DNA from 3 places in the Clostridium sp. AF32-12BH genome. Region 1 is predicted to be linked to each of the others. Evidence: predicted binding sites of a transcription regulator. Region 1 holds the regulator's gene; each other region holds the start of a gene.

What was found. The regulator Rex, encoded in region 1, represses fermentation and respiration genes when NADH is low (regulators of the CRP and FNR family bind a similar motif). The targets are predictions, from matches to a motif close to ATTGTTAANNNNTTAACAAT.
Region 2: gap (type I glyceraldehyde-3-phosphate dehydrogenase) is a predicted target of Rex. The motif match lies at 1,260-1,279, and genes of this name have one in related genera.
Region 3: adhE (bifunctional acetaldehyde-CoA/alcohol dehydrogenase) is a predicted target of Rex. The motif match lies at 1,682-1,701, and genes of this name have one in related genera.

What each region holds. Positions count from the first base shown of each region.
Region 1 covers NZ_QUEH01000012.1:54,494-57,778, forward strand. Annotated here, with positions in the region: gene abc-f (ribosomal protection-like ABC-F family protein) at 1-1,189, opposite strand, end outside; gene DWZ40_RS12720 (redox-sensing transcriptional repressor Rex) at 1,366-2,040, shown strand; gene DWZ40_RS12725 (NAD(P)H-hydrate dehydratase) at 2,227-3,285, shown strand, end outside.
Region 2 covers NZ_QUEH01000019.1:34,796-38,080, forward strand. Annotated here, with positions in the region: gene DWZ40_RS16425 (Na/Pi cotransporter family protein) at 1-1,068, shown strand, start outside; gene gap (type I glyceraldehyde-3-phosphate dehydrogenase) at 1,314-2,345, shown strand; gene DWZ40_RS16435 (phosphoglycerate kinase) at 2,526-3,285, shown strand, end outside.
Region 3 covers NZ_QUEH01000020.1:22,912-26,196, forward strand. Annotated here, with positions in the region: gene DWZ40_RS16785 (ParB/RepB/Spo0J family partition protein) at 1-590, shown strand, start outside; gene DWZ40_RS16790 (DUF4446 family protein) at 738-1,265, shown strand; gene adhE (bifunctional acetaldehyde-CoA/alcohol dehydrogenase) at 1,790-3,285, shown strand, end outside.

The sequences.
Region 1 (3,285 bases):
GATCGTAGTAACCGATATGGACTTTGGATCCCAGCGTGATGGTTCCGGTGTCGGCCGGGAGCATACCGTTGATGATCTTTAATATGGTAGTTTTTCCGGTGCCATTGTTTCCGATGATGGCAACCCGTTCTCCGCGTTTGACTTCCATATCTACATGGGAGAACAGGTGGGTGGAACCAAAGGATTTGCTCAGATCTTTGATGGTGAGGACATCGTTTCCGCTGACAATGTTTGGCTCCAGGGTGATCCGCATCTCATCCTGGATCTCGGCAGGCTTTTCTAAAACCTGGATCTTGGAGAGCATTTTCTCGCGGCTTTCTGCACGTTTGATAGACTTTTCCCGGTTGAAGGATTTTAATTTGGTGATGACCTCCTCCTGGTGTTTGATTTCCTGCTGCTGGTTTAACCAGGCCTTCATCTGGGCAGAGCGGATCATGGCTTTCTTTTCGCTGTAGGCAGTGTAATTTCCAAGGTAGACAGAAGCATGTCCCTGCTCCAACTCCACAACTTTTGTGACAACGCGGTTTAAGAAGTACCGGTCATGTGCTACGATGATCACGGCACCGTTATAGTTTAAGAGATAGGTTTCCAGCCAGGCGATGGATTCCATGTCCAGATGGTTGGTTGGCTCATCGAGGAGGATGATATCCGGGCGGGAGAGCAGAAGCTTGCCGAGGGATACACGGGTCTTCTGACCGCCGGAGAGGGTTGAGACTGTTTTGTCAAATTCGTCTTCCGTGAATCCGAGACCTTTTAATACTCCGGTCAGTTCGCTTTTCCAGGCATATCCGTTTTCCAGCTCGAATGTATGGCTTAAACGGCTGTATGTAGAAAGCATCTGCTCCAGTTCTTCGCCTGAGGCATGCTGCATACGGATCTCCAGTTCCCGGATCTCAAGCTCCATGTCGATGATGGGCTGCTTGACTTCTTTTAATTCTTCATAAATGGTACGGCTGCTGTCCAGATCCTGATGCTGTGCCAGGTATCCGAGTGTTTTGCCTTTTGCAAGGACAACTTCGCCGGAATCTGCAGCGAGTTCGCCGACGATGATCTTTAACAGAGTGGACTTTCCGGCTCCGTTGATTCCGACAATCGCGGCTTTTTCCTGGTCTTCTATATGGAAAGAAACTTCGGACAGGATTTCATCTGTACCAAATGCTTTGCTGATGTGATTGCATGATAAAATCATAGATAACTCCATTTCGTTACGTTTTCTACTATAAGACTTATCAAGTATAATATAGGTTTTTGGCACTTGTAAAGGCTTTCTGTGTATTTTTTGCTCAGGAATTGTTTGAACATTGACATAGATTTCGCAAACGGTTATAATAGATTACAATAGTTTACGTATAGGAGATGTGCAGCATGGAAAACAGAGAGATATCCAAAGCAGTCATTACAAGGCTTCCGCGGTATTACCGTTACCTCGGAGAGTTATTGGAATCAGGTGTAGAGCGTATCTCATCCAATGAACTCAGTACCCGGATGAAAGTGACTGCTTCCCAGATTCGTCAGGATTTAAATAATTTCGGAGGATTTGGCCAGCAGGGCTACGGGTATAATGTAAAATACTTATATACAGAAATCGGTAAAATTCTTGGAATCGACCGCCAGCATAACCTGATCATCATCGGTGCCGGAAATTTAGGACAGGCGATTGCGAATTATGCAAACTTTGAAAAGCGTGGTTTCATTATCAAAGGAATGTTTGATATCAATCCAAGACTGATCGGTCTTGTGGTACGCGGTATAGAGATCCGTGGTGTCGACGATCTGGAACAGTTCATCAAAGACAATAACGTCCAGATGGCGGCACTGACCATCCCGAAGACGAAAGCACCGGAAATCGCGGACAGGCTTGTGAATGCGGGAATCAAGGCAATCTGGAATTTTGCGCATGTGGACCTGAATGTACCGGATGATGTCGTTGTTGAAAATGTACATCTTTCGGAAAGCCTGATGCGCTTGTCCTACCGGGTATGCAGCATGCAGGACCGAAAGAAAGAAGAAGAGCAAAAGAAGGCGCAGGGCGAATCATAACAGAACCGTGTGAAGGGGAAGCGCGTTATTGTTCACAGGCTGGTTTTTGAACAGTAATGCAAGGGCCGGCAGGCAGGGGTAAGCGAATTCTCCTGCCTGTCGTTTTTTGCTACATGGGAAAATGAGAGTTGCCGGGCACGTATGCGCAAACAGCAGCAAACGATGTCCTATTCAAGGAGGCGGAACATGAATTATGCAGTAACTGCACAGCAAATGAAAGCAGTCGACCAGAATACAATCAGGGAAATCGGGATTCCGTCAATGGTTTTGATGGAGCGCGCAGCGCTTGCAGTTGCTAAGACAGCAGAACGTATGGCAGCCGAGCGGGGATGGGGAAAAAATGCCCATATTCTTGCGGTATGCGGGACAGGAAACAATGGGGCAGACGGTGTGGCAGCCGGGCGGATTTTGCAGGAACGCGGCTATGAAGTCAGCCTTTTCTTTGCCGGAAATGCGCAGTACGATTCGGAAGAGATGAAACATCAGAAGCGGATTGCAAAAAATTTAAATGTGCCGAAACTATCGGCAGAAGAATATGAAAACGCAGATTGCGACATCATTCTGGATGCCTTGTTTGGAATTGGTCTTGGCCGCGATATTACCGGGGAATACCGAAAAGTACTGGAAATACTGGAACGCATACGTGAGCGGTGTGATGCTGGTGTGATCGCAGTCGATACACCATCCGGAATTCATGGAAGTACGGGAGAAATCATGGGAGCAGCACTGGCTGCCGACGTGACGGTAACGTTTGGATATCCAAAAACAGGACTGTTATTGTATCCTGGAAAAAAATATGTTGGAAAACTTGAGGTGGCTGATATCGGCTTCTCAAAGATCAGCCTGTTAAAGAGCGGATGGGATGCAAAGGTCCTGACGCCGGAGGATTTAAGCAAGCTTCCCAAACGGCAGGAAGACGGCAACAAAGGGACTTTTGGAAAAGTCCTTGTGATCGCGGGAAGCCGTGGAATGAGCGGGGCTGCTTATTTTACAGCGCTTGGCGCATACCGTACGGGAGCGGGGCTGGTGAAAATCCTTACTGTGCCGGAAAACCGGACAGTCTTGCAGACGCAGCTTCCGGAGGCAATCGTATCCTGCTATGATCCGGATGAAGAAGAGACCATGCAAACAATACTGGAAAAGGAGTGTGCCTGGGCTGATGTGATCGCAGCGGGACCCGGACTGGGGCAGGATGCTTACACAGAGTATCTGTTGGAAACGGTTCTGTCCGACGCTTATGTGCCG
Region 2 (3,285 bases), on a different contig from region 1:
TCATCTGCTTCTGTCGGTATTTTGCAGACTCTGGCCATGAACGGGATCGTAACGACCAATGCAGCAATCTATATTACCCTTGGCCAGAACATTGGTTCCTGTGTAACAGCAATGCTGTCCAGTATGGGAGGTTCCCGTACCGCAAAGCGTGCAGCGGTTATGCATCTGACTTTCAACGTGATCGGTGCGATTGTGTTTGGAACCATTGGTTTTATCTTTTTCAGTCTGCGTCCGGCTTTTGCGGCGGCGAATATCAATGCGGTACAGATTTCTATCTTCCATACGATCTTTAACCTGTCCATGACAACGCTGCTGTTCCCATTTGCAGATGTACTGGTAAAAATCTCCGGTATCGTTGTGAAAGAGAAAGAAGAAAAAGAACCGGTTGTGGAAGATGCAGAAACAGCTGCAACCCTCAAGCATCTGGATGAGCGTATTTTTGAGTCTCCGGCCTTTGCCGTTGAGACAGCTGCCCTTGAAGTAGTCCATATGGGCCAGATCACCTATGAAAATGTAACACGCGCCATTGATGCAGTCCTGACGGTGAACTCCGATGAGGTGGAAACCGTATTTAAGGTGGAGCAGACCATCAACAACATGGAAAAGATGCTGACAGAATACCTGATCAAGGTAGACAATCTTTCCCTGACCGAGAAACAGAAGAAGGTTGTAAACAACTTATTCTACAGTGTCAGCGATATCGAGCGTATCGGTGACCATGCGGAAAACCTGGCGGAGCAGGCTCAGTATATGGTGGAACACAGACTTCAGTTTTCCACTACCGGATCGGATGATTTGCGTTCGATCAGTGACAGCGTATTAAAATCGTTCCAGTATGCCATCGATGCGAGACAGAATGGAAATATGGAGGCAGTACGAAAAGTTAGCCAGTACGAGGACGATGTCGACAGCCAGGAAGAAGAACTCCGCGAAAAACACATCGAGCGTTTGTCAGCAGGCGAGTGCAATGCATCGGCAGGTGTCGTCTTCCTCGATATCATCAGCAATCTGGAACGTGTATCCGATCATGCCTACAATCTGGCTGGATATGTAAAAGATGAGATGTAAATCATGACAGATTGATGCGAGAAAAAATACAGAAACAGCGTTCTTTGTATACAAAGCACAAAAGAAAGCCCTTCGGAGCCGGTCTCCGAGGGGCTTCTTTGACAAAAACAAGACGAAAATTCAAGTGTTTTTGTCAATATGGCAAAAAAAGGCTTGCTATTTTGTGTGTAATTAGGTACAATAAGAACAAGGTTGATGAGTTTTTAACAATCATCATATTTTTAACAATCTAGGAGGAATGAATCATGGCAGTTAAAGTAGCAATCAATGGTTTTGGTCGTATCGGCCGTCTGGCTTTCAGACAGATGTTTGGCGCAGAAGGTTATGAGGTAGTGGCTATCAACGACTTAACCGATCCGAAGATGTTAGCTCACTTATTAAAATACGATACCGCACAGGGCGGATACGCAGGTCACATCGGTGAAGGCAAGCACACCGTAGAGGCTGGCGAGGATTCCATCACAGTTGACGGCAAGAAGATCACTATCTACAAAGAAGCTAAGGCAGCAGACCTTCCGTGGGGAGAGATCGGCGTAGATGTAGTATTAGAGTGTACTGGTTTCTACACCTCCAAAGAGAAAGCACAGGCTCACATTGACGCAGGCGCAAAGAAAGTTGTTATCTCCGCTCCGGCAGGAAACGACTTAAAGACCATCGTTTACAGCGTAAACGAGAACACCCTGACTGCAGAGGATACCATCATTTCCGCAGCATCCTGCACCACCAACTGCTTAGCACCTATGGCGAAGGCACTGAACGATTACGCTCCGATCCAGTCTGGTATCATGAGCACCATTCATGCTTACACCGGCGACCAGATGATCCTGGATGGTCCGCACAGAAAAGGTGATTTAAGAAGAGCAAGAGCAGGCGCTGCAAACATCGTTCCGAACTCCACCGGTGCTGCAAAGGCAATCGGTCTGGTTATTCCGGAGTTAAACGGCAAGCTCATCGGTTCTGCACAGCGTGTTCCGGTGCCGACCGGTTCTACCACCATCTTAACCGCAGTTGTTAAGAAAGCTGGCGTTACCAAAGAGGATATCAACGCAGCTATGAAAGCAGCAGCAAGCGAGTCCTTCGGCTACAACGAGGATCCGATCGTTTCTTCCGATGTTATCGGTATGAAGTACGGTTCCCTGTTCGATGCAACCCAGACCATGGTAGCTCAGATCGCAGATGATCTGTACGAGGTTCAGGTTGTTTCATGGTACGACAACGAGAACTCTTACACCAGCCAGATGGTTCGCACCATCAAATACTTCGCAGAGCTGGCATAATTTCTGCTAAAGAAAATTATTACAAAAGACTCAGATTAGGGTCCGGTCACGTGTGGACCGGATCCTTTTTCGCTTTATAGTGCTACATTTGGGAATCTGGAAAAAGATTGGTTGCTGCCCGCATAGCACGCAAACAGCAGCCATGCAGAAAATTTGGATACAGGAAAGGGGATTACCTCCATGTTAAATAAAAAAAGTATTGATGATCTGAAAAATTTAAAAGGAAAAAGAGTGCTGGTGCGCTGTGATTTCAACGTTCCGTTAAAGAATGGTGTCATCACCGATGAGACCCGTATCGTGGCTGCACTCCCGACCATCCAGAAGCTGATCGGTGAGGGCGCAAAGGTCATTCTTTGTTCCCATCTTGGCAAAGTAAAGAATGGTCCGAACGAGGGTGAGTCCTTAGCTCCGGTTGCAGTACGCCTGTCCGAAAAGCTGGGCAAAGAGGTTGTATTCGTAGCAGATTACAACGTAACCGGTGAGGCAGCAACCAAAGCAGTAGAAGCGATGAAAGAAGGCGATGTTGTCCTTCTTCAGAATACCCGTTTCCGCGGCGCAGAAGAGACCAAGAACGGCGAACAGTTCAGCAAAGAGCTGGCTGACCTGGCAGATGACTATGTATGCGACGCATTCGGTTCCTCCCACAGAGCACACGCTTCCGTAGAGGGCGTAACCAAATTCATCACCGCAAAGGGCGGTACCAACGCAGTTGGTTATCTGATGCAGAAAGAAATTGATTTCCTGGGCAATGCAGTAGAAAATCCGGTAAGACCGTTCGTAGCAATCCTGGGCGGCGCAAAGGTTGCGGACAAGTTAAATGTAATTTCCAACCTGCTTGAGAAATGCGATACCCTGATCATCGGCGGCGGCATGGCGTTCACCTTCTTAAAGGCAGAGGGCAAGGAAATCGGTAAATCCCTGGTAGATGATACCAAGTTAG
Region 3 (3,285 bases), on a different contig from region 1:
AGACCGTTCCGGTTGTGATTCGGGAGTATAGTCCGCAGCAGGCAATGGAAATTGCGCTGATTGAAAATGTGCAGAGAGAGGATTTAAACCCGATCGAGGAGGCGTTGGCTTATCAGCGTTTGATGCAGGAATTTTCTTTGAAGCAGGAAGAAATTGCAGAACGAGTTTCGAAAAATCGTACAACGATTACCAACAGTATGCGCTTGTTGAATCTGACTCCGGAAGTTCAAAAGATGCTTGTTGAGGGGCGCATCAGCAGTGGACATGCGAGAGCTCTTCTGGCTTTGAGCGATCCGCAGCAGCAGATCGAACTTGCGAAAAAAGTTGAATTGGAACGAATGAGTGTCCGGGAAATTGAAAAAGCTGTAAAATTACTGGGCAAGGAAAAGAAAGAAAAGAAAAAGAAAGAAGTGGATGAAGCGGTTGAACTTGTATTTCAGAATATGGAAAACCGTATGAAAACCGTAATGGGAACGAAAGTGAATATCAGCCGCAAGGATAAAACAAAAGGAAAGATCGAAATCGAATATTACTCTGAGGCTGAGTTGGAACGGATTGTCGAGTTGATCGAATCCATTCAGCCGATGTAGTTTTACCGGTTACACATTTTTTTGCAGCAGACTGGATTTATAAATGGAAAGTCTGAGAGAAATACGAAACAAGTAGAGGAATATTTACGATATGTTTGCGCAGTGCGCAGATGAGTAACCACAAAACGGAAAGACGGGATTTATTATATGGAAGGAAGTATTTTAAATAATCTGGGATTTGACCCGGTTTATCTTTTGATAGCATTGGCAGTTTTGACTCTGGTCTTACTGGTTGTAACCGTTATGTGTCTGATCAACATGAGGAAACTTTATCGCAGATATGATATTTTTATGCGTGGAAGAGATGCGGAGACCATGGAAAATCTGATCATTGAGCAGATGAATGATATCATTGACCTGAAATCACAGGATCGTTTTAATAAGGATTCCATTCGTACTGCTAATAAAAACAGTCGTGCTGCATTCCAGAAAATCGGAATTGTAAAATACAATGCGTTTAAAGGCATGGGTGGAAATTTGAGTTTTGCGTTGGCTCTTCTGGATTATACCAATACGGGATTTGTCCTGAATTCTGTTCACAGTCGGGAAGGCTGTTATTTGTATTTGAAAGATGTAGAGCGCGGGGAAACGGAGGTTTTGCTGGGAGCAGAAGAAAAAGAAGCTCTGGAACAGGCCTTGGGATACAGAGAAAAGAAACCGACGCAGGAATCTTGATGATATAATTGTATAGGAAAAGATAAAAAGTAATTTCAGGAAAAGTGTGAAAACGCAGACAGACAATCAGGAAAATCGAGATAACTGAAAAGATGAGCAAAAATAAGCGGAAACAGCAAGTAAAATACAAGTAGAAAACAAGCGGAAACAGCCAGTAAAAAGAGCAAGTAGAAAACAAGCAGAAACAGCGCAGTTCAAAATAGAAGGATAGAAGTCCAGATAATGGATCTCTATCCTTCTATTTTTGTAAAAATTTTTTTATTTGTTCGTTTTTCTGGATTTTTATAAATGACAGACGCGCAGTTTTGAAAGCCGACAGGAACAAGGAGAATATGATATCAAATAGATGAAAATAAAAGTACATTGTATACATACAAACTGTACGAAAAAAAAGACAGGAAGAAAAATAAAAATATATTGACAATTATTTAACGAGTGGTATAATACTAACAGAATTGATCGTTAAAAAAATATCGGAAAAGATCAAGAAACCCCACTCACACAAATCGTTGGAGGATAAGAATATGGCAAAGAAAGAGATGACAGCAGTTCCGGAAATCATCGACAATGTAGAAGCACTGGAAAAGAAAATGGCTGCTATGCGTGAAGCACAGAAGGTATTTGCAACTTATACGCAGGATCAGGTTGACAAAATTTTCCATGCAGCAGCAATCGCGGCAAATCAGATGCGAATTCCGTTAGCCAAGATGGCTGTGGAAGAGACCGGAATGGGCGTTGTAGAGGATAAAGTAATTAAGAACAACTATGCTGCAGAGCATATTCACAATGCTTACAAGAATATGAAAACCTGCGGTGTGATCGAAGAAGATAAGGCATATGGTATCAAGAAAATTGCAGAGCCGATCGGTCTGGTTGCAGCAGTAATCCCAACTACCAACCCAACCTCTACCGCAATCTTCAAGACGCTGATCTGCTTGAAGACCAGAAATGCCATTATCATTTCCCCGCATCCGCGTGCAAAGGCCTGCACCATTGCAGCCGCTAAGGTGGTTCTGGATGCAGCAGTAAAGGCTGGTGCTCCGGAGGGCATCATCGGCTGGATCGATGTTCCGTCTCTGGAACTTACCAATACCGTTATGAAGGATGCAGACATCATTCTGGCAACCGGTGGTCCTGGCATGGTAAAGGCAGCATATTCTTCCGGCAAACCGGCTCTTGGTGTAGGTGCTGGTAATACTCCGGCTATCATCGACGAGACTGCAGACATTAAACTGGCTGTTAACTCCATTATCCATTCCAAGACCTTTGATAATGGTATGATCTGCGCATCTGAGCAGTCTGTAACGGTACTTGCTCCGGTTTATGAAGCAGTAAAGAAAGAGTTCGCATACCGCGGCTGTTATTTCTTAAAGCCGGATGAGATTGAGAAAGTAAGAAAGACCATCCTGATCAATGGTTCCCTGAATGCAAAGATCGTTGGTCAGAGTGCATTTAAGATTGCGCAGATGGCAGGTGTTGAGGTCCCGGAGGATACCAAGATCCTGATCGGTGAGGTGGAGTCCGTGGACATCAGCGAGGAGTTCGCGCATGAGAAGCTGTCTCCGGTTCTTGCCATGTATAAGGCACAGACCTTCGATGAGGCAATCGCCAAAGCAGAGCGTCTGGTTGCAGATGGTGGTTACGGTCATACCTCTTCTCTTTACATCAATGTAAACGAGAAAGAGAAAATGGCAAAACATGCAGCTGCCATGAAGACTTGCCGTATCCTGATCAATACGCCGTCTTCTCACGGTGGTATCGGTGATCTGTATAACTTTAAGCTGCTTCCGTCTCTGACACTGGGCTGCGGCTCCTGGGGCGGCAACTCTGTATCTGAAAACGTAGGTGTCAAGCATCTGCTGAACATTAAGACGGTTGCTGAGAGGAGAGAGAACATGCTGTGGTTCCGTACACCGGAGAAGGTATATTTCAAGAAAGGCTGCATGCCGGTTGCTTTAAGTGAGCTGAAGGATGTCATGGGCAAGAAGAGAGCTTTCATCGTAACCGACTCCTTCCTGTA